One region of the Mesorhizobium sp. ISC15 genome, then DNA from elsewhere that is predicted to be linked to it. Evidence: riboswitches for the same ligand, from Rfam matches in the RefSeq annotation. Region 1 holds a riboswitch; each other region holds the start of a gene.
The links. A riboswitch is a leader RNA that binds a small molecule or an ion and turns the genes downstream of it on or off. The one in region 1 is predicted to bind cobalamin.
Positions count from the first base shown of each region.

Region 2: it holds a riboswitch for cobalamin, as region 1 does, so the genes downstream of both, RPG13_RS23920 (DUF1636 family protein) here and RPG13_RS32860 (DUF1636 family protein) in region 1, are expected to answer to the same signal.
Region 3: it holds a riboswitch for cobalamin, as region 1 does, so the genes downstream of both, RPG13_RS23705 (CbtB domain-containing protein) here and RPG13_RS32860 (DUF1636 family protein) in region 1, are expected to answer to the same signal.
Region 4: it holds a riboswitch for cobalamin, as region 1 does, so the genes downstream of both, RPG13_RS17135 (ABC transporter ATP-binding protein) here and RPG13_RS32860 (DUF1636 family protein) in region 1, are expected to answer to the same signal.

Region 1 is NZ_JAVSPX010000002.1:5,266-10,644, reverse strand. Features, by position in the region: gene RPG13_RS32875 (FecCD family ABC transporter permease) at 1-773, opposite strand, end outside; gene RPG13_RS32870 (ABC transporter substrate-binding protein) at 797-1,744, opposite strand; gene RPG13_RS32865 (ABC transporter ATP-binding protein) at 1,764-2,555, opposite strand; gene RPG13_RS32860 (DUF1636 family protein) at 2,555-2,953, opposite strand; cobalamin riboswitch at 3,040-3,244, opposite strand; partial or broken gene RPG13_RS32855 (GTP-binding protein) at 3,375-4,001, opposite strand; partial or broken gene istA (IS21 family transposase) at 3,987-4,529, shown strand; gene istA (IS21 family transposase) at 4,653-5,379, shown strand, end outside.
Region 2 is NZ_JAVSPX010000001.1:4,978,618-4,983,996, forward strand. Features, by position in the region: gene RPG13_RS23900 (NADH-quinone oxidoreductase subunit C) at 1-386, opposite strand, end outside; gene RPG13_RS23905 (NuoB/complex I 20 kDa subunit family protein) at 395-976, opposite strand; gene RPG13_RS23910 (NADH-quinone oxidoreductase subunit A) at 967-1,332, opposite strand; gene RPG13_RS23915 (winged helix-turn-helix domain-containing protein) at 1,668-2,867, shown strand; cobalamin riboswitch at 2,897-3,100, shown strand; gene RPG13_RS23920 (DUF1636 family protein) at 3,139-3,573, shown strand; gene cobW (cobalamin biosynthesis protein CobW) at 3,570-4,607, shown strand; gene cobN (cobaltochelatase subunit CobN) at 4,626-5,379, shown strand, end outside.
Region 3 is NZ_JAVSPX010000001.1:4,933,540-4,938,918, reverse strand. Features, by position in the region: gene RPG13_RS23715 (DUF1624 domain-containing protein) at 1-947, opposite strand, end outside; gene RPG13_RS23710 (aromatic ring-hydroxylating oxygenase subunit alpha) at 1,023-2,210, opposite strand; cobalamin riboswitch at 2,351-2,543, shown strand; gene RPG13_RS23705 (CbtB domain-containing protein) at 2,581-2,760, shown strand; gene RPG13_RS23700 (CbtA family protein) at 2,776-3,555, shown strand; gene cobU (bifunctional adenosylcobinamide kinase/adenosylcobinamide-phosphate guanylyltransferase) at 3,578-4,075, shown strand; gene cobO (cob(I)yrinic acid a,c-diamide adenosyltransferase) at 4,077-4,694, shown strand; gene cbiB (adenosylcobinamide-phosphate synthase CbiB) at 5,076-5,379, opposite strand, start outside.
Region 4 is NZ_JAVSPX010000001.1:3,563,278-3,568,656, forward strand. Features, by position in the region: gene RPG13_RS17125 (bifunctional helix-turn-helix transcriptional regulator/GNAT family N-acetyltransferase) at 1-708, shown strand, start outside; gene RPG13_RS17130 (AraC family transcriptional regulator) at 951-1,784, opposite strand; cobalamin riboswitch at 2,082-2,285, shown strand; gene RPG13_RS17135 (ABC transporter ATP-binding protein) at 2,378-3,196, shown strand; gene RPG13_RS17140 (ABC transporter substrate-binding protein) at 3,193-4,161, shown strand; gene RPG13_RS17145 (FecCD family ABC transporter permease) at 4,191-5,177, shown strand; gene RPG13_RS17150 (MarR family winged helix-turn-helix transcriptional regulator) at 5,259-5,379, shown strand, end outside.

The sequences.
Region 1 (5,379 bases):
AAGCCGATGACGCCCGCCACCGCGACCAGAATGGCGGACGCGAATGCGGCTACCACGAAGGTGAGCATACGGAAGCGAGCCACCTGCACGCCGAGGCTCTCGGCCGTGTTCTCTCCGGCGAGGAAAGCATCGAGCTTGCGGTGGTTGCCTAGCGCGAAGACGACGACACCCGCGGCACCAAGTGATGCGAGCCCGATATTGTCCCAGCGGGCAAGGCCGAGTCCGCCCATGGTCCAGAACAGCACGGAATGCGCCGCGCGCTGGTCGCCGGAGAAGACCAGATAGTTGGTGAGCGCAGTGAACAGGAAGGAGACGGCGAGCCCGGCAAGGATCAGCCGCTCCGGCCCCTGGCCATGGATGCGGCTGACCAGCAGCAAGACGATGATGGCCGCAAGCATGCCGCCGGTGAAGGCGGCGATCGGCAGAGTCCAGGTGCCGAAGTGGTCACCGAACACGGTGATGACCGACACCGCGCCTGCCGCCCCCGACGACAGGCCGAACAGGAAGGGATCCGCGAGATCGTTGCGTGTGACGGTCTGGAGCAGCGCGCCGACCACGCCGAGGCCTGTCCCCACGCAGATCGCCAGCAGCGTCCGCGGCAGACGCAGGTCCACGACGATCTTTCCCACCGGGCCCGAGGGTGCTTCACCGCCGAGTCCTGTCGCATAGGCCAGCGAAGCTACTACGTCTCGCAGCGGGATGAGCGTCGAGCCCCAGGCGATCGACAGAAGCGCAAGAACGATCGCCGTCGCGACGCCTGTGCCGATCGCCATGCCATAGAATCTGGGCGTCACGCTCAGAAGGCTTCGGGATGCATCGCCTTGGCGATCTTGTCGATCGCTTCGATATTGGCTGGACCGGGCGTCAGCTCGGCATAGCGTAGTGCTACGAAGCGCTCGTTCTTCACCGCATCGGTCTCCTTCATCGCCGGATGCGCCTTCAGGAAATCGAGCAGTTTCTGGTAACCGGCATCGTCCTGATAATCGAGCAGGATCAGGAACTCTGGATTGCGGGTGGCAACCGTTTCCCAATCCGCGTTGCCCCAGCTCGTCTCCATGTCGGCCATGATGTTCTCGCCGCCCGCGGCCGAGATCATGGCAGTCGGGATGGCGAACTTGCCGGCGGTGAAAGGCTTGTCCTCGCCGGAATCGTAGAGGAACACCCGCGTGCCCTTGTTGTCTCCGACCTTGGCCGTGATGTCGGCAAGCCTCTCTTTCCAGCCGGCGACCAGTTTTCCTGCCTCGACTTCCTTGCCGAAGACTTTGCCGAGCTTTTCCACGTCGCCATAGAGCAGGTCCATCGACGAAGCCGGCCGGTTCTTGTCGAGATGGACGCAGCTTTCGGTCAGCACCAGTGTCTTGATACCGTGCGGGGAAAGCGTGTCGGGTGTCACATCGCCGCCCGGCTTCATACCGTAATACCAGCCGGCGAAGAAGAAGTCGGGCTCGACCGAAATCAGGTTCTCCAGCGTCGGATATTTGGGAGCAAGCTCGGGGATCGAGCCCTGTTCGGCCGTGAACTCAGGCCCGACCTTGTACCAGCCCGTAATGCCGGTCAGGCCGACGATGGAGGGCTGCAGGCCGAGCGCAAAGGCCATTTCGGTCATGTTGAGGTCATGGATAACGGCGCGCTTCGGCGCAGCATCGAAAGTCAGCGGCGTGCCGCAACTGTCGACGGTCACCGGGAAGGCCCAGCCGGCGGAGGTGACAAGCGTAGCGGCAAGACAGATGAGAAGACGTTTCAAGTGCAAATCCTCCAGTGGATCAGGGGTAGACGGAAAGGCGGATGGGAATGTCAAAGATCGTGAGTTCACGGTCCTCCACGGGGTGCGGCAGACGCAGCACGTCGACGGAAAAGACTTCGCGAACGAGGGCCGGCGTCAGCGTCCTGGCCGGTGAATCGAGGCCAACCAGACGTCCCCCGTTCATCACCGCGACACGGGAGGCGAACGGAGCGACAAGCGACAGATCATGCAGGACGGCGACAACCGCGACACCCAGTTCCGCGACCAGTTCCAGAATCTCCGCCCGCGCCCGGGGGTCGAGATGGTTGGTGGGCTCGTCAAGGAAAAGAACCTTCGGCTCCTGCGCGATGGCGCGGGCGATCTGGGCACGCTGGCGCTCCCCGCCCGACAGCGAGCCGATCACGCGGTCAAGCATTTTCAACATGCCCGTCCGCTTCAGAGCCTCGACGACAATGTCGCGTTCCTCGCTCCTTCTCCGCAAGCCGACATGCGGAACCCTGCCAAGCTCGACATAGTCTATCACCGCAAGGCGCGGATCCGGTTGGTCAGACTGGCCGACCACGGCGATCTTGCGGGCACGATCGATAGCGGCGAGATGGTCGAGACGGCGGCCTCCAAGCCTGATCTCACCCAAACCCGGCCGAACCATTCCCGCGAGCATCCTGAGCAGCGTCGTCTTGCCGGCGCCGTTCGGCCCGATGATTGCCAGCCGGTCGCCCGCCTCCACCCTCAGGCTCACATCCTCGACCAGGCTTTGCCCTGCCAGGGAACGGAAACCGACATCGTGCGCCTCGAGCATGACGGTGCTCATCACGCGACCCGCGCGGCGAGGACCGCAGGAATGCGCGCCAGCGTCTTGCCGGCGAGACCAAGGGGACGCTCGCCCTCCCTGCACCAACCATTCGGCAGCCCATGATAGAGGTGTGCGAAGTCGATCAGGTGGGGAGCGTCACGGTCCGAATCGATGTCGCCGAAGAGGTAGCTGGCCTTGCCGCCGGCTGTGTAGGCAACGGTCAGCGGTCTGTCGCATCCGGCCATGCAGTCGGCTTCGGCTATGTGGAACCGGCGGCCCGGCTCCCCGTCCAGTACGGCATTCAGCATAGATATCAGTCGCAAGCCGGGGTTCCCGTCAATCGCACGCCGGCCGGGGCAGCGGATGCAGACGATGATGCTGTGCTCGGGACTGTGCCCTAAATCGACGCTCTCCATCCGTCACCTCCTCTTCAAGGCACGGAAGGATGGCGCGCATGACGGATTGAGGCCGCCTTCGAGCTTCCTCCCGGCACACCCCGTCCGGTCAATTCTCGCTGATGGCAGGTCTCCTGGCTCGCGGGTCTCAGCGCCATCCTGCCTTCCCGGCCTTCCGGCCAGTGGCGTGTCGGATTTTGCTCGCCGCTTACAGTTGCGGGGGCAGCCATGGCATTGGCCTGAAAGGCTTCACCATGTTCCCTTTTCACCCCGGCGCTTGCGCACCGCGGAACCATCGCGAAGAAGGCTATTGGAGTCGACACGTCGTTGCAACGGCGGTTCATCGCAGTCGCGAACTGGACATCCGCACAGTGCCTGGCAGCCAACCAGTGGACTGCGTTGCCAACATTTTCAGTCGGAAACCCAGCTAGAGCGTCAGCGCTCATGCAGCCTGCCTTTCCCAGCTCGGGAATGGATCCGGAAGATCGCGCCAGTGGCCGGGTATGAAGTTCTTTTCCTTGACGAGGCAGGCATCGAGGTCGGAGCGGATTTGGCGTTCATCCATCGGGTCGCAGCCGATGAAAACGATCTCTTGCCTTCGGTCTCCCCAGATCGGGTCGAGATAAGGTTTCATTGCGGCCTTCCATTCCGGATGATCCGGCCACTGGTTCTTCGGTACGGAGGCCCACCAAAGACCGCGCTTGCCGGTGCGGATCAGTGCTCCTGCTTGGCTGATTTCGCCGACATAGTGCGGACGCGTTGCCAGCCAGAAGAAGCCCTTCGCTCGCACAATGCCGGGCCAGGACTTGTTGATGAAGGCCTTGAGCTTCATCGGATCTAAGGGGCGGCGCTCGCGATAGACGAATGAGCGGATGCCGTATTCTTCGGTCTCGGGCACGTGGTCCTTGAAGCCGTTCAGTTCCTTGAACCAGAGCGGATGCTGCTCGGCCTTCTCGAAATCAAAACGGCCTGTGTTCAGAACCTTGTCCAGCGGGACCCGAGCGAAATCTGTCTCGATCAGTTCGGCGTCGGGATTGAGCGAGCGCACGATCGGAAGCAGCGCGTGTCGCCAACGATGCGCCAACGCCACGCCGCCGGTGAGAAGGTGTTTGTCGACTACGCCGGCGACACCATCGATATCGTCGACCCGATAACGGGCGAAGCTCAGGCTATGAAGTTGTTCGTCGGCGCATTGGGAGCCTCCAGCTATGTTTACTGCGAGGCTCGGCCGAGCGAAGGGCTGGGCGACTGGATCGGCTGCCATGTCGGCATGTTCGCCGCCTTCGGCGGAGTGGCGACCATCACGGTCTGCGACAATCTCAAGGCGGCTGTGACCAACCCCGACCGCTATGATCCCGGCCTCAACCGTACGTACCAGGATATGGCCCGGCACTATGGCACCACAATCCTGCCAGCCCGGCCGTACAAGGCCCGCGATAAGGCAAAAGTCGAAGTTTCGGTCCAAATTGCCCAGAGATGGGTGCTGGCGCGCCTTCGCAACCGCCGCTTCTTCAGCCTGGTTGAACTCAATCAGGCGATCGGTGAGCTGGTCGCCGATCTCAATGGGCGGATCATGCGGGCCTATGGTGTAGGGCGACGTGCGATGTGAAGGATAAGGCGACATCCAGATTTACGAGCAGTCGTCTTCGGCTGATCTTGTTGCTCCAGACCTTTGAGGGATCTGGAGGGGCAGATGAGGCGGCTCGACCTGGAGGCGCGCATGGCAATCAAGGCATTGGCGCGGGGCACAGCGAAGAGCGAGATTGCTCGTCTTCTTGGAGTGACTGAGGGAACGGTCCGTTACCACGTGGCCCGGATGAAGACCGGCGCGGTGGACGGTCGTTCACGGCAGCCTTTCAAGGCTGAAGCGTTGCGCGAGGCGATCGAGCACTGGCGCTCCCAGCAAACGAGCGTCGCACTCAACCTTGCTGCGCTTCACGAATGGTTGTGCGTGGAACATGGCTATGATGGCAGCCTCCGCTCCATCGAGCGGTTCTGGAAGAGCGCCTATCCAGCCCCGGCGCTCCGTGCGCGGCGCCGGGTGGAGACGCCAGCCGGGGCGCAGGCGCAGGTGGATTGGGCGCATTTTCCAGGCGTTCTTATCGGGAATGTGCCGATCGATCTGCTGGCCCTGCACATGGTACTTTCGTGGAGCCGTAAGGAGGCGATCGTCTGGTCGACAGCCAAGGACATGCTGTCATGGCTGTCGTGCCACTCGGCCTGCTTCACCCGTCTGGGCGGCGTCGCGGCGACCGTGCGGATTGACAATGAGAAGACAGCCATTGCTCACGGGGCCGGCGCCTGGGGCACGATCAACGCCACCTACCGGCGCTATGGCTTGATGATGCGCTTTCACATCGACGCCTGTGCGCCGCGCCAACCCCAGGCGAAGGGCAAGGTCGAGCGCCGGGTTCGCGATCAGCGCATGGCGCTCGAGCCTTACGGCC
Region 2 (5,379 bases), on a different contig from region 1:
TCGGGATGGCCCGAGAACAGCACGCCATAGAGATCGTAGGTTTCGCGCTCGAACCAGTCGGCGCCGGGATAAACGCCGGTGATCGACGGCACCACAGTCTCCTCGTCGGCCTGGACCTTGATGCGGATGCGAATATTCTGCTTCGGCGACAGCAGGTGGTAGACGACGTCGAAGCGCTTGGCCCGCGACGGATAATCGGCGCCGCAGACGTCGATGATCGAGATGAACTGGCAGTTTTTATCGTCGCGCAGAAAGGTTACCACCTCGACCAGATCGTGCGGCTCGACAGAGATGGTGAGTTCGCCATAGGCAAACACCGCATTGCCGATCCGGCCGCTCAGCTTCTCGCCGAGATAGGTCGAGAGTTCGTTCAACGACAGGCTCATCATCCCGCTCACCGTTCGATCGTGCCGGTGCGGCGGATCTTCTTTTGCAGCAGAAGGATGCCGTAGAGCAGCGCTTCCGCGCTCGGCGGACAGCCGGGCACGTAGATGTCGACCGGCACGACGCGGTCGCAGCCGCGCACCACCGAGTAGGAATAGTGGTAATAGCCGCCGCCATTGGCGCAGGAGCCCATCGAGATGACGTAGCGCGGCTCCGGCATCTGGTCGTAGACCTTGCGCAGCGCCGGCGCCATCTTGTTGGTCAGCGTGCCGGCGACGATCATGATGTCGGACTGGCGCGGAGACGCGCGAGGAGCAACACCGAACCTCTCCGAGTCATAGCGCGGCATCGAGGTGTGGATCATCTCGACCGCGCAGCAGGCAAGACCGAAGGTCATGAACATCAGCGAGCCGCTGCGCGCCCATGTGATCAGCGCCTCGGTCGAGGTGACGAGAAAACCCTTGTCGGCCAGCTCGTTGTTGATCTCGAGGAAGAAAGGGTCATTCGCCCCCACCGGCTTTCCGGTGCTGGGGTCGAGAATGCCTTTTGGCTTCGGCGCGACGAGCGTGCCGGAATTGTCGCTCAATCCCATTCCAGCGCTCCTTTCTTCCATTCATAGGCAAAGCCGATGGTCAGCACCGCCAAAAACACCATCATCGACCAGAAACCGAGCATGCCGATCTGGCTGAAAGACACGGCCCATGGAAACAGGAAGGCCACTTCCAGATCGAAGATGATGAACAGGATCGACACCAGATAGAAGCGGATGTCGAACTTCATGCGGGCGTCGTCGAACGAGTTGAAACCGCATTCATAGGCGGAAAGCTTTTCCGGATCGGGGTTGCGGTAGGCCACCAGGAAGGGTGCGGCAAGCAGCGCCAGGCCGACGACCAGCGCCACGCCGATGAACAGGACGATGGGCAGGTACGAACTCAACAACGCGTTCATGCTGCGGCTTTCCGTTGGCGGCCAATCCACTCTGATTACAGCACCGGACCCACTTGCGGAAGCGTGACAGTTTAACCACTGAACCGTTTTAGGGGGCTCTATGCTGCAACGCGGCGAGGGTTAGCGCAGGCCTTTCGGCGAAGCAAGTCAAACCTTGTTCAAAACACGGTGCTGGACGGCATATCCGGATAAACTGGTCCGATCTGCTCCTGTTTGATTTCCTTCACTTTTTACTCCACTTTTCTCTCCTGACATAGATGCCGCCAAAACCCTGCTAGCATGGCGCGGAATCATCGCCCCAACCTTTGGTCGAACGCCAACAGAGTGCCGTCTGCATGAAGGAAAAAATCTCGCTCGCCATGGCCCGGCGCATCGCGCTTGCCGCACAGGGGTTTGCCGACCCTCGCCCTAACGGCACGCCCGATCGCCGCCATCTGGCCCGTGTGCTTGGCCGTACCGGCCTGCTGCAGATCGATTCCGTCAGTGCGGTGGTGCGTGCCCACTATATGCCGCTCTATTCGCGGCTTGGCCCCTACCCGCTTGCGCTGCTCGACAACGCCGCCGTGACGCGCAAGCGCACGGTCTTCGAATACTGGGCGCATGAAGCCTCTTTTCTACCGGTCGAAACCTATCCGCTGATGCGCTGGCGCATGGAACGGGCCGAGCGCGGCGAGGAAATGTATAATGGGCTGGCCAAGTGGGGGCGCGAACGCACCACTTACATTGAAGACATTTATCGCGAGGTTGTATCGCGCGGCCCGCTCGCCGCGTCGGCTCTCGAAGGCCAAAAGGGAAACGGCGGTTGGTGGGGCTGGAGCGACGCCAAGCACGCTTTTGAATGGCTGTTCTGGGCCGGCCGCATCACCACGGCATCACGTCGTGGCTTCGAGCGGCTTTATGATCTGCCGGAACGGGTGCTGCCGCCGGCAATACTCAGCTTGCCGGTGCCCTCCCCTGAGGATGCGCATCGCGAATTGCTGCGCATCTCCGCCCGCGCCCACGGCGTCGCGACAGCGGGAGACCTGCGCGACTATTTTCGTCTCTCTCCCGCCGACATCAAGGGCCGCATCGAGGAACTGGTCGAGGCAGGTGATCTTTTGCCGGTTCGCGTCGAAGGTTGGGACAAGCCTGCCTATCTGCACAAGGACGCCCGTTTTCCGCGCCGGATCGAGGCGCGCGCACTGCTCGCGCCGTTCGATCCTGTCGTCTTCGAGCGGTCGCGTACGGAAAGGCTGTTCGACTTCCGCTATCGCATCGAGATCTACACCCCTGCCGAAAAGCGCCAATACGGCTATTATGTGCTGCCGTTCCTGCTCGGCGAAAGGATCGTGGCGCGCCTCGACCTCAAGGCCGACCGCCCCGCCGGCGTGCTGCGCGTCCATGCCGCCTATGCCGAGCCCGGCGCGCCGACGCAAACTGCCGATGAATTGTTCGAGGAGTTGAAGCTGATGCAGGGCTGGCTCGGCCTGGAACGCATCGAGGTGACGCCTGCGGGTGACCTGGGCCAACCCCTTGCCGACATTGCCGCCTCGTAGACGTGCGTTGACACGACTGCCTCCACAAGCCTAAATCCGGTCCAGACGGTCTCCTCTCGGCAAAGGGAGGAGCCAAGAGGGAATGCGGTGCGAAATTCCGATTTCAAATCCGCGGCTGTCCCCGCAACTGTAAGCGACGAGCCAAGGCCGAAAACCACTGGGACGGTCCCGGGAAGGCGGCACCAAGGCGATGACCCGCGAGCCAGGAGACCTGCCGTCTAGGACATAAGAATCCGATCGCCTGGCGGGTTTTCCGGGCAAGGAGCCTGATTTGGAACGCGACAGCAGTTTTTCGGCTGAGACAGCGGGCGTATTGTCCGGCGATTGTGATGCCTTGGCCGGCGTTACCGTGATCATCTGCGCCTCCTGCCGCAATGAGACCGGCTCCGATGGCCATCCCCGCGCCGGCGAACTGCTTGCTGAAGACACGCGCCGCGCCGCTTCAGGCGAAAATATCCGCATCCGCACCGTCGAATGCCTCGGCAACTGCAAGCGCCGGCTGAGCGCCGCGATCCTGCGCGACGGCTGCTGGAGCTATGTCTTCGGCGACCTGACCGCGACAAGCGGCGCCGATCTCGTCGCTGGCGCAAAGCTCTTCGCCACCTCGACCGACGGCCTCATTCCATGGCGCGGCCGCCCCGATTGCCTGAAGCGCGGCCTCGTCGCCCGCATCCCTCCCCTCGACCTTTTGAAGGACCAGATATGAACGCTTCCGTCTCCCGCGTGCCCTGCACCGTCATCACCGGCTTCCTCGGCGCCGGCAAGACGACGCTGATCCGCCATCTGCTCGAAAACGCCGGGGGCAAGCGGCTGGCCATCATAGTCAACGAGTTCGGCGACATCGGCATCGACGGCGAGATCCTGAGAGGCTGCGGCATCGACACCTGCCCGGAGGAGAACATCGTCGAGCTGGCCAATGGCTGCATCTGCTGCACCGTCGCCGATGATTTCGTCCCGGCGCTCGATCAGATCCTGTCGCTGACGCCGAGGGTCGACCATATCCTGATCGAAACCTCCGGCCTCGCTCTGCCCAAGCCGCTGGTCCAGGCCTTCCAGTGGCCGACGGTCAAGAGCCGGGTGACGGTCGACGGCGTCATCGCCGTCGTCGACGGACCGGCGCTGGCTGATGGCCGCGTCGCCAACGACATGGACGCCCTGCAGGCGCAGCGCGCGCAGGACGAGACGCTCGACCACGACGATCCGGTCGAGGAGGTGTTCGAGGACCAACTGGCTTGCGCCGACCTGATCATATTGTCGAAGAGCGACCTGATGGACGCCGCCGGCTCAGCACGCGCCAATGCCATCATCGGCGAGCACACCGCGCGCGCCGTCAAGATCGTGCCGACCTCGCAGGGCAAGGTCGATCCGTCTGTGCTGCTCGGCCTCGGCCTTGCCGTCGAGGACGACATCGAGAACCGCAAGACCCATCACGACGACGAGCTCGACCACGAGCACGACGATTTTGACTCGTTCGTCATCGATATTCCGTCGATCGCCAATCCCGATGAGCTGGCTTTGCGCGTCGCCACCGCGGCGGAGGAAGAAAACGTTTTGCGCGTCAAGGGTTTCGTCGAGGTCGGCGGCAAGCCGATGCGGCTGTTGCTGCAGGCCGTCGGTCCGCGCGTCAATCACTATTACGACCGCGCCTGGACCGCCGACGACGACCGCCGCTCGCGCCTCGTCGTCATTGGCCTGAAAGGGCTGAACCGCCCGGCAATCGAGCGTATCCTCGCCGGCTGACCTCAGGCACGAGCCGCGATGCACATCCTCACCACAACATCCGCCTCGCTCGACGATCTCGCCGAGCCTGTCGATCTCAGGCAGACGCCTGCGGATATCGTGGCGCTGTCCTTCACCGACAGCGATCTGGCCGGCTTGGCGGCGGCGTGGAAGGCGGACGCGGATCGCCTGCCGTCGATGCGGCTGGCGGCTCTACGCGATCTGCGCCATCCGATGTCCGTCGATCTCTGGATCGACAGCGTCGCCCGCCACGCGAAGGTTATTTTGGTTCGTATCCTCGGCGGTTACGACTGGTGGCGCTACGGCTGCGACCAGCTCGCCTCGACCGCCCGCGCGCGTGGCATAAAACTGGCGCTGCTGCCCGGCGAATGCCGCGACGAGGATCTGCGGCTAATCGAATGCTCGACGCTGCCGCGCGACGAATTGGACGGGCTGCTCGGCTATTTCCGCGAAGGCGGGCCGGAGAATATGATGGCGCTGGTGCATCAGCTGGCAAGTCTCGCCGGATCAGGTGTGGCGGTCGCTGAACCTGTCAGCGTGCCAAAGGCGGGCTACTATCAACCGGGACTGGGGGTCGTCGAGCGCGATGTCCCCCTCCCCCTCGAGGGGAGGGTCCGGCCGCAGGCCGGGGGTGGGGTCGCCTCTGACGCGCGCCAACAGAAAAAAACGTCGAGCACTGCCGCAACGACCCCACCCGGCCCGGCGGGTCACCCTCCCCTCGAGGGGGAGGGAGACGACGCGCCAATCATCCCAATTCTCTTCTATCGCTCGA
Region 3 (5,379 bases), on a different contig from region 1:
AGCTCGTCGAGATGTGCCTTCCAGTCTGCAGCCTGGTCGTTGCTGTAGAGCCGATCAAGCGTCGCCTCGCCCTCGAGCGTATCGAGCATGCACACACAATAGCTGGAGCAGAACTCCGTGTCGCGCGATTGCTCGCACGACATCTGGCATTCTTTCAGGAAGGTCACCTGCCTGGTTTCGACCGGTGCCGGCATGATCTGCGAAAACAGCCAGACCGAGCCGATCAGCACCGGCTGGTGGATCAGATAGAAGGCGAGGCTGTGCCGGCCGATAAAGACCAGCGGATTTGTCCAGCGGGCAGGCGTGACGCTCGCCAGCCGCGTCAGCATGCCGGAGGCGGAGCTGAGCTTTGCCGCCGCGATGCCCGCAAGCACGGCGCCGAACCACGGCAACAGCGGGACATAATCGTTGGAGCGTGGATTGGTTGCCGACAGGCCGACCCACCACAGGGCCGGATGGTCGAAGATCCCGGACCTGAGATAGAGCGGAGCGGTGATGACGAAAGCCGCGACGACAAGCGTCAGCAGCGCCGGCAGCCGCAGAAACGCCAGGCCGAGCAGGCTGGCCAGCGCGATCTCGTGCAGGATGCCGAAGAAGATGAAGCTGTCGGGCGTGGCAAACCTTGTGGCGGCCGATATGGCGAGCGCCGCCCCGGCGACCATGGCGAAGCGTTTCCAGAAGCCGTTCCAGCGGATCTGTTTGCCATGGGCGAGGAACAGGCTGACGCCAACCAGAAACAGGAAGGTCGAAGCGATGCAGCGCGCGTAGAACTTCCACCAGCCGAAGGCGGTCAGGCCGGGATCGGTGTAGCCGAAGAATTCGAGATCCCAGGTGAAATGGTAGCTCGCCATGGCAAGCAAGGCGATGCCGCGTGCGACGTCGATGGCGATAATGCGCTTCGTCTTCGATTGATCCTGAACGGGGGCGACTGGCGTAAGGATGCTCATGGTCTCGCAATCTGATTCAGCACTGCAAGACGACTATCACGGTTGCCCCGGACAAAAGAAGGCGGGCCAAACCTCTCAGATGTTCAGGGCGTCGGTGAAAGCGCTGTGGCGTTCGCGCACCCAGTTGTGGAAGCGATGCAATTCATATTCCTCGGGCATCAGCACGCCGGCCTCGTGGCGCATCGAGCGCAGGCCCTTCTGGTTGACCTCGCAGATATCCGCGTCTTCCTCCAGCACCTGCCTGCCGAAGGCGACGATGTTGTCGATATCAGCCGTTGGATCGGCGAGCGCTTCGGGCGAAAAAAGCCATTCGGCGGTCAGTTCGGTCTGCTCCGGGCCGAGCGGCACCAGCCGCACGGTGCGGACATAATCGACATGGCCGACGATGAACATCGACGGCAAATTGGTGGCATAGGTCTGCCCGGCGGTACGCTCGGCGGACGTCAGCTCGGGAAAGGCCGGGCCGTGGACGCGCCCGTCGCGCGACCAGGTCTCGGCTCCGGCCCGCAGGCCACCGGAAAACTCCGGCGCGTCATTGTCGGCGTAACGGGCCCATTCCGGGTCGTCGTGCCGCCCCATCAGGCCGCGGCCATAGATCGGCACCAGCCGAGACAGGTCCTTGTGAACGCCCGGGCAATGCAGGCACTCGTTGAAGTTCTCCCAGAAAATCTTCCAGTTGCAGTCCATCACCTTGCGCAGCACATGGCCCGACACCAGCGTCTCCAGCGGCCAGTTGGCGAGATTGCCGGATGCGGGATCGAAGGATGTTTCGGCCGAACCGGCGGCGTCTTCCCTGAGATTGACGAAGACGAAACCGCGCCACACCGACAGTGCGACCCGATAGAGCGGATGATCGGCCTTGTCGAAGCCTTCAGGTAGCGATTTCGACGGCACGCGCACGAGATCGCCACGCAGCGAATAGGACCAGGCGTGATAGGGACAGGTGATGAGCCGCGCCTTCAGCCGTCCTTCGCTCGCCTGGCAGAGCTGCGAGCCGCGATGCCGGCAGGTGTTATGGAAGGCGCGCAGCTCGCCGGTCTCGTCGCGCAGCACGACGATCTCCTGCGTGCCGACACGGAATGTCCTGAACGCCAGCGGCTGGGCAAGGTCGGCCTCGCGGCAGACGAGCAGCCAGCTTCGATACCAGATGGCGTCGAGATCGCGCTGATGGGCGTCGATGTCCCAGTACGCCGACGACGGCAGCGTCGGTTCAAGTCGCGTCAAACCGTTATAGGGATCGTGCTCGCTCGGGCTGGGTTGCATGACCGGCTTCCTGTGATGCTCCAGCCGACACCCGGCCGCGAAAATTGTCAATCACGGCGCCGGCTGGCTGGCCTGCCAAGACGGCGCATTCGCGCTGGTAGCTGGCGGAATTTGGTTTGCCGGGCGTTACGATTCTGCCTATAGTCGCAGCCGTCGTCGGTTCCTTTGGAACCAAGAGGGAATGCGGTGAGGGCAAAATTTGCCCAATGCCGTGGCTGCCCCCGCAACTGTGTGCGGTAGTCCTCTCCATATGCCACTGAAGAGTTTCTTCGGGAAGGTGGGGAAGGGCGCTGATCCGCGAGCCAGGAGACCTGCCGGCGACAGGAGAACTGACTTCTATGCCCTCGGGTGGAGGGCGAAAGGACAAGACATGAATACCGCTTCCGTCTCGCTCGGCGCTTCCGTCTCCTCGCAGTCGCGCTTCTTGCAGCTGGCGCTTGCTGCATTTCTCGGCATTTTCGTCATGGGCTTTGTCGGCTTCTCGCATATCGATGCGGTCCACAATGCCGCTCACGACTATCGCCATTCGATGGCGTTTCCCTGCCACTGACGAGGGGCTGACATCATGACATTGTTTCGCAACGTCGTGTTCATCGCGGCGATCGCAGGGCTTGTGGCCGGCGTCGTCCTCGCCTGCATGCAGGCCTATGCCACCGTGCCGCTCATCCTGAAGGCGGAAGTCTACGAGCAGGCCGGCGGCGGCCACGCGCATGACCATGCCGCGGCGCCGATAGCACCTGCCGAAAACGCAATGAGCACGACTGCTATGAGCAGCGCCGCACCGGCTGAAGCTGCCGCTCCGGAAGACGAAGGCTGGGCGCCGGCCGATGGCTTCGAGCGTTTCGTCTTCAATATCGCTGCCAATGTCGTTACCGGCATCGGCTTTGCTCTGATCCTGGTCGCCGCTTCGGAGTTTGCCGGCGGCATCGGCAATTGGCGTCAGGGCCTGTTCTGGGGGCTCGCTGGCTTTGCCGTGTTCACGCTGGCTCCGAACCTTGGCCTGCCGCCCGAACTGCCGGCGATGCCGGCCGCCGATCTCGCCCAGCGCCAGATCTGGTGGATGGCGACAGTGGTGGCGACAGCGGCCGGTCTCGGCCTGCTTGCCTTCCGCAAGTCGCTGCCGCTGGCGCTGCTTGCCGTGGCATTGATCGTGGCGCCGCATATCGTCGGCGCGCCGCAGCCCGACAATTTCGAGTCGCCGATCCCGGAAGGTCTGCATCACCAGTTCGTGGTGGCGGTGACGCTGACCAATCTGGTGTTCTGGCTGGTGCTCGGCGCCGTCGTCGGCGTGGTGCGTGGCCGCTTGACCGGCACGGCGACGAGCCTGCGCGACAGCTTTGCCTGATCGCGTTGCTTCCGGCGGGACGCTGACGCTGGTCATCGGCGGTGCGCGCTCCGGCAAGAGCGCGCATGCCGAAAGATTGGTGACGGCCTGTCCGGCGCCGTGGACATACATCGCCACGGCGCAAGCCTATGACGACGAGATGCGCGAGCGCATCGCGCTGCACCGATCGCGGCGCGGCGAGGGCTGGACGACCATCGATGCGCCGCTCGATCTCGTCGGCGCGATCGAGGCCCTGCCTGACGGCCGGCCTGTCCTGATCGACTGCCTGACGCTGTGGCTGACCAACCATATGCTGGCCGAACATGACATTGAGGCTGAATGCCGGGGGCTGGCCGATGTGTTGTCGCGACCGCGCGGGCCATGGCTCGTGGTCTCCAACGAGGTCGGCCAGGGCATCGTGCCGGACAATGCGCTCGCCCGTCGGTTTCGCGATGCCGCCGGCCGGCTCAACCAGCAGGTCGCGACGATAGCCGATACGGTGCTGATGATGGTGGCGGGACTGCCGCTGAAGGTGAAATGACATGGCTGATACTATCGAACCCAAGGACGAAGAACGCCACCGCGCCAAGATGGCCAAGCGCAAGGCGGTGCAGGACGCCGAGGTCGCGGCAAAGACCGTCGAGAAGGGGCTGCTGATCGTCAACACCGGCCCCGGCAAGGGCAAGACCACCGCTGCCTTCGGGCTGGCGCTGAGGATGCTCGGCTACGGCAAGCGCGTCGGCGTCGTCCAGTTCATCAAGGGCAAATGGCACACCGGCGAGAAGGACGCCTTTGCCGTTTTCGGCGATCGGGTCGTTTGGCACACGATGGGCGAGGGTTTTACCTGGGAGACTCAGGATCTGAAGCGCGACATCGCTGCCGCCGAAGCTGCCTGGGCCAAGGTGCTCGAGCTGATGGCCGATCCGTCGATCAGCCTTCTGGTGCTCGACGAGCTGAACATCGCGCTGCGCTACGACTATCTCGATCTGGACAAGGTGGTGGCGGCGCTGAAAGGGCGCCGCGAGGGTCTGCACGTCGTCGTCACCGGCCGCAACGCCAAGCCGGCGCTGGTCGAGGCGGCCGATCTGGTCACCGAGATGGGCGTGACCAAGCATCACTTTTCCGCCGGCGTGAAGGCGCAGCAAGGCATAGAGTTCTGAGGGGTTTTGCCCGCGCCTCTTCTTCCTTCTCCCCTTGTGGGAGAAGGTGGATTGGCGCGCAGCGCCAAGACGGTTGAGGGGTGCTGGCCGGAGCGCTGTTGGTGCCAAGCTGGAACACCCCTCATCCGGCCGCTTCGCGGCCACCTTCTCCCACAAGCGGAGAAGGGAAAGCCGCACGAAGCGGCTCGCCCCGGAATGGTAAGAGTGAGGGGCAGCGCAAACCTGAAGCGATTGGCCACTTCGTGGCCCGAAATCGATTGCTTTGTGACGGCAGTTATGCTAGGAATTTATTCATGGTGCTGATTTGCGCCAGCGACCCGCCCCCGAGGCGGTTTTTTATTTCAGCCGATCTCGACCGGCCGTCCTCAAGATGAGACGCCGTCACGCAGCGATGACGATCACCGACAGCAAGCCGAACAGCGCGATCAGCAGAAAGTCGGCGACCCGGTAGAGTTTCAGCGCCCGCCTGATGTCGGCGCTTTCCACGTCGCGGCGGCCGCCTTCGCCCATGAACGCATCGTCGACCATGACGCCGTCGTAGGAGCGTGGGCCGGCGAGCGCCAGGCCAAGCGCGCCGGCCATCGCCGCCTCAGGCCAGCCGGCATTGGGCGAGCGGTGCTTTTTCGCGTCGCGCTGCACGGTGCGCCAGGCGTTGCCGGCATCGGCGCCTTTGACGAAGAAAGAG
Region 4 (5,379 bases), on a different contig from region 1:
AAGTTCGAGGAGCGCGGCCTGGTGGAGCGCGCAGCGACTGAAGCCGATGCGCGGCGCTCGTCGATCGCGCTGACGCCGGCGGGAAGGACGGCCTTCGCGCCGCTGAACCAGGGTTCGCACGATCAGGTCGCGGCCTTGCTCGACCGGCTTTCCGCTCCGGAACAGGACAGGCTGGTCAAGGCGATGCAGACGGTGCAGCGGCTGCTGGGCGAATGTACGGAGCCCAAGGTCCCCTACATGCTGCGGCCTTTGCAGGTCGGCGACATCGGCTGGATCATCCATCGCCAGGGCCTGCTCTACGCGCAGGAGTATGGCTGGGACGAAACCTATGAGGCGCTGGTCGCCGAAATCCTCGGTGCCTTCCTCAAATCCTTCGATCCGAAATGGGAGCGCAGCTGGATCGCCGAGCGGGACGGGGACGTCGTCGGCTCGGTCTTCGTCGTGCGCCAGTCGGACACGGTGGCGAAGCTGCGCCTGCTCTATGTCGAACCCTCGGCGCGCGGTCTCGGCATCGGCAAGCGGCTGGTCGAGGAATGCATCGGCTTTGCCCGCGCGAAGGGATACAAGACGCTGACGCTGTGGACCAACGACGTGCTCACCTCAGCGCGCCGCATCTACGAGGCATCAGGATTCAAGCTGGCCGACGAGGAGCGCCATCACGCCTTCGGCAAGGATCTGGTCGGCCAGAACTGGAACCTGGAGCTGTAACGTCTTTCCCTTCTCCCCTTGTGGGAGAAGGTGGATCGGCGCGCAGCGCCGAGACGGTTGAGGGGTGCTGGACGGAACGCCATCGGCGCCAGGCTGGAGCACCCCTCATCCGTCGCCTTCGGCGACACCTTCTCCCACAAGGGGAGAAGGCAAAAACCGGGCGGAGCGCGCCTCGACAATGATCTCCAACACAAGCTGGAAGCATCATTTGTCTGAAGCAATTGCCCTTGGCTGGCCGCGCTTCACCCCTTCACCGGTATCCAGATTTCCAGCCCGCCATTGCCGCTGCGTGGATCGAATTCGGGGCCGTAGCGCTCGAATTCGGGCGCATCGGCGATCTCGTGCCCGGAGGCCGGCAGCCATTTGTTCCAGATCGTGTTGACCGTGCGGCGGATGGTCGAGATGTGGTCACGATGGGCGAACACGGCGTATTTCTGCGCCGGCACGCGCACGCGCGAAAACTCCCTCGGCAGGTCCGAAAAATCGGACACCTCGACGCCGGCGATGTAGTCGAAATTGCCGGTGTCGTCGCCGTTGACGCAGACGCCATAGGCGACGTCGCCGATCTCGCCTGGAATATTGCCGATATACGGGCCGAACCGCTGCCATTGCATCGGGATGCCGGCGCTGGTTTCGCAGCTGTAGCGTTCGCCGAGACCGGCGATGAGAAACGGCCGGCTGGTCTCAAAACGCGGCGGCTCGAGATTGGTGAGGAAGGACTGGTCCATCAGGATCGGCTCCACGAGAGCGAGATTGTCGAGCGAGCCTTGCGCGCGCACCAGTTCCGGCGTGGTGCCGAATTGGTCGCGGAAGGCGCGGGTGAAGGCCTCATGCGAGGCGTAGCCGGCGTCGAGCGCGACCGAGAGGATGTCGGGTGCGCCGGCGGCGAGCCTGCGCGCCGCTTCGGTCAGCCGGCGAGAACGCATGTAGCCCATCACCGAACGGCCGGTCGCAGCCCCAAAGGCCCGCGTCACGTGAAAGCGCGACACGCCGCTGCTCTTGGCGACATCGGCGAGCGAGACGGATTCCGGCAGATGGCTTTCGACGAACCACAGCGCTTTCTCGGTCGGGTTCATATGGCTCCTCGCATTTGGCCCAGTCTTCGCATTTGGCCCAGTCTTCGCATTTGGCAAAGTCATGGTGCCGCTTCCTGGTGGAGGCAGTTTGATCGAAATTGCGCACCGCGCAAATCGCGAGCGACGGCGGCCGGCAAGTCGAAGGCGTCGGGCGAAAGAGCTTGACAGGAGCAAGCGGCGTCTTTTAAATGGTAACGTTATTACATAACGAGATTCGTATGGCTCTTTCTGACAAGACCCTTCGCTCCAGCGGCTGTTTCAACCCTGGAAATTTATTGCGCTGTGATTGGCGGAAAACTAGGGTGCCTGGGTGATGGTCCCCGAGTCGAAAGGCAAGGGGTGAAAAGGGAACACGGTGAGATCTTCGGATCGAGGCCGTGGCTGCCCCCGCAACTGTAAGCGGTTAGCAAAATCCGAAATGCCACTGGCCGGCAAGGCTGGGAAGGCAGGATGGCGCAAAGACCCGCGAGCCAGGAGACCTGCCATCAGCATGAGTTGACCGGACGGGGTGTGCCGGGAGGAGACGTGGACATCGGTCTTGTCGGCCGGTCCGTCCAGCTTCCTTCCGTCGCCATTGAGAAAGTGACGGTAAGTTGGACGCCTCCCAGCCTCTTCTTGAAGCGCGTGAGCTGAGCGCGACGGCGAATGGCCAATGCCTGGTCAGCGCGGTCAGCCTTTCGGTGGCGGCGGGCGATCGCCTCGCAATCATCGGTCCCAACGGCGCCGGCAAGACGACGCTGTTGCGCATGCTATGTGGCACCCTGCGGCCAAGCGCGGGAGATGTGAGATTTTCCGGACGCCGGCTGGAGACGTTTTCGGCCGCCGAGCGGGCGCTGCACATGGCTGTCGTCGGCCAGACCGATCAGCCTGATCCGCGGCTTGCCGTGATCGACTACGTCGAGCTTGGCCGCGTCCCGCATGCCGGCTTGCGACGGAGGAGCGAGCAACGCGACATCGCCGTCGAAGCGCTTCGCAGAACCGGCCTGCTGCCGCTGCTCGGCCGCACGATCGGCTCGCTATCGGGTGGCGAGCGGCAACGCGCCCAGCTGGCACGCGCCGTTGCCCAGGAGCCAAAAATCCTGTTCCTCGATGAACCGACCAATCATCTCGATCCGCGCGCCCGCAGCGAGCTTCTCGAACTCGTGTCGCAGTTTGGCATGACCGTCGTGGCGGTGCTTCATGATCTGTCGCTGGTCACGCCATTTGCCACCAGGGTCGCGGTGATGAACGAGGCCCGCCTGCAGGCGTTTGCCGGTCCGCGCGAGGCGCTGACCAAGCAGTTGATCCGCCAGATTTTCGGCGTCGACGTGCTTCGGCTGCGCCATCCCACCGAAGACCGCGAACTCACGGTATTCGACGTTCCGAACCGTGCCTCTTCACATTCCGATTTGACCAAGGAGCAATATTCGTGAAACGCCTCGCATTGTCTTTCGCCTCCCTCCTGTTTGCCCAGACCGCCTTCGCTTTCCCGGTGACCGCCTTTGCTTTCCCGGTAACTGTAGACAGCTGCGGCACGCCGCTGACGTTCGACGCCGCGCCGAAGCGCGCCATCATCCAGGATATGAACATGGCCGAGATGGCCTTCGCGCTGGGGCTGCAACCGTCGATCCTCGGCCTGACCGGCATCACCGGATGGTACAAGGTCGGTCCGGAATTCAAGGCCGAGCAGGGCTCGATCCCGGAACTCGCGCCGAAATATCCGACACTTGAAAACCTCGTCGCGGTCGAGCCCGATTTCTTCTTCGCCGGCTGGTATTACGGCATGAAGCCGGGCGGCGAGGTGACGCCCGATACGCTGGCGCCGCACGGCATCAAGACGCTGGTGCTGACGGAAAGCTGCGTCCATCTCGACAACAACCGCCCCGCCGCCTCGATGGACCTGCTCTACGACGACATCGAAAAGCTGGGCAGGATTTTCGACAAGGAAGCCGAGGCGAAAAAACTTGTTTCGGACTGGAAAGCGCAACTCGCCGATATCACGGCGAAGGTTGGCGACCACAAGGGAACGCGCGTATTTCTTTACGACTCCGGCGAAGACAAACCCTTCACATCAGGCAAGTTCGCGATCCCCAGCGCCATGATCGCCGCTGCCGGCGGCGACAACATCATGGCCGACATGCAGACGAGCTGGGGCAATACGGATTGGGAAACGGTCGCCTCCCGCAATCCGCAGTTCCTGATCCTGCTCGATTACCAGGACGGTGGCGGCTACAGGAAACTGCTCGATTTCCTCAAAGTTCATCCGGCGATGAAGGAAACCGACGCGGTCAGGAATGAGCGCTTCGTCGCGCTGCGCTATGCCGAGCTGACGCCCGGGCCAGCCAACATCGAGGCGATCGGCAAGATCGCCAGGGCGATGCACCCGGAAGCTTTCTGAGCTTGCGCCGCAGGGCGTTCGAATTGGCAATGATAGCAGGAGCAGTGGCGATTGCCACTCTTGCACTGCTGTCGATCGCCTATGGATCGACGGTCATAGCGTTGAGCGACGTGGTTGCCGCGCTCGGACATGCGGCCGGACTGGACGGAGACATCGTGCCCGGTCCGGTCGGCAAAATCGTTGTCGATCTCAGGCTGCCGCGCACGATCATGGCCATCTGTGTCGGCGCCGGGCTGGGCGTCATCGGCGCGCTGCTGCAGACGGTAACGCGCAACGACCTCGCCGATCCGTTCCTGTTCGGCCTGTCGTCCGGTGCCGCGGCCGGCGCGGTTTCCGTTATCACCATTTTTGGCGACCATTTCGGCATCTGGACGTTGCCGGTCGCTGCCTTCACCGGCGGCATTTTGGCCGCCGGCATCGTGCTGTTGCTGGTTTCGCGGGTGAGGGGGCAAGGCCCCGAACGGCTGATATTGGCCGGGCTTGCCGTATCGTTCATGTTCACCGCCTTGACCAACTATCTCGTCTTTGCCGGTGACCAGCGCGCCGCCCACTCGGTGCTGTTCTGGACGATGGGCGGGCTCGGGCTGGCGCGGTGGGACAATGTCGGACTGGCTGCTCTGGGCGCAGGCACCATCCTTGTGTTCGGACTTTGGAACCACCGTCGGCTCGACGCTTTCCTGGCCGGCGAAAACGCCGCCGAAAGCCTCGGCGTGCCGGTTGCGCGGATGCGCAGGACGACATTTCTCGTCGCTGCTTTCTCGACGGCGATCCTCGTCTCGGTGGCAGGCGTCATAGGTTTCGTCGGTCTGATGATCCCGCATCTGTCCCGGCCCCTGGCCGGCCCGTTGCACCTGCGCCTGATTGCAAGCTGCGCCCTCTTTGGAGCGGTGCTGTTGCTGGCAAGCGACCTTCTAGCCCGCACGCTGCTGCCGCCGCAGGAACTGCCGATCGGCATCATCACCAGCTCGGTCGGCGCTTTTTTCGTGGTCACGATGCTCATTCGCAATCGTTCCTGATGTGACTGCCATCCACACTTGCCGGCTTCTGGCATAATGCCGCATCTTGAATAGTAAGCACGCTTATAATATATGCCGCTCATGGTTTCCGACGGCATCGATAGATTGGGCTTTTTGATCCACGACGTGCAGCGCCTGATGCGCAAGCGCTTCGAGGCGAAGGCCAGCGGGCTCGGCCTTTCCTCGGCGCAATGGCGGCTTA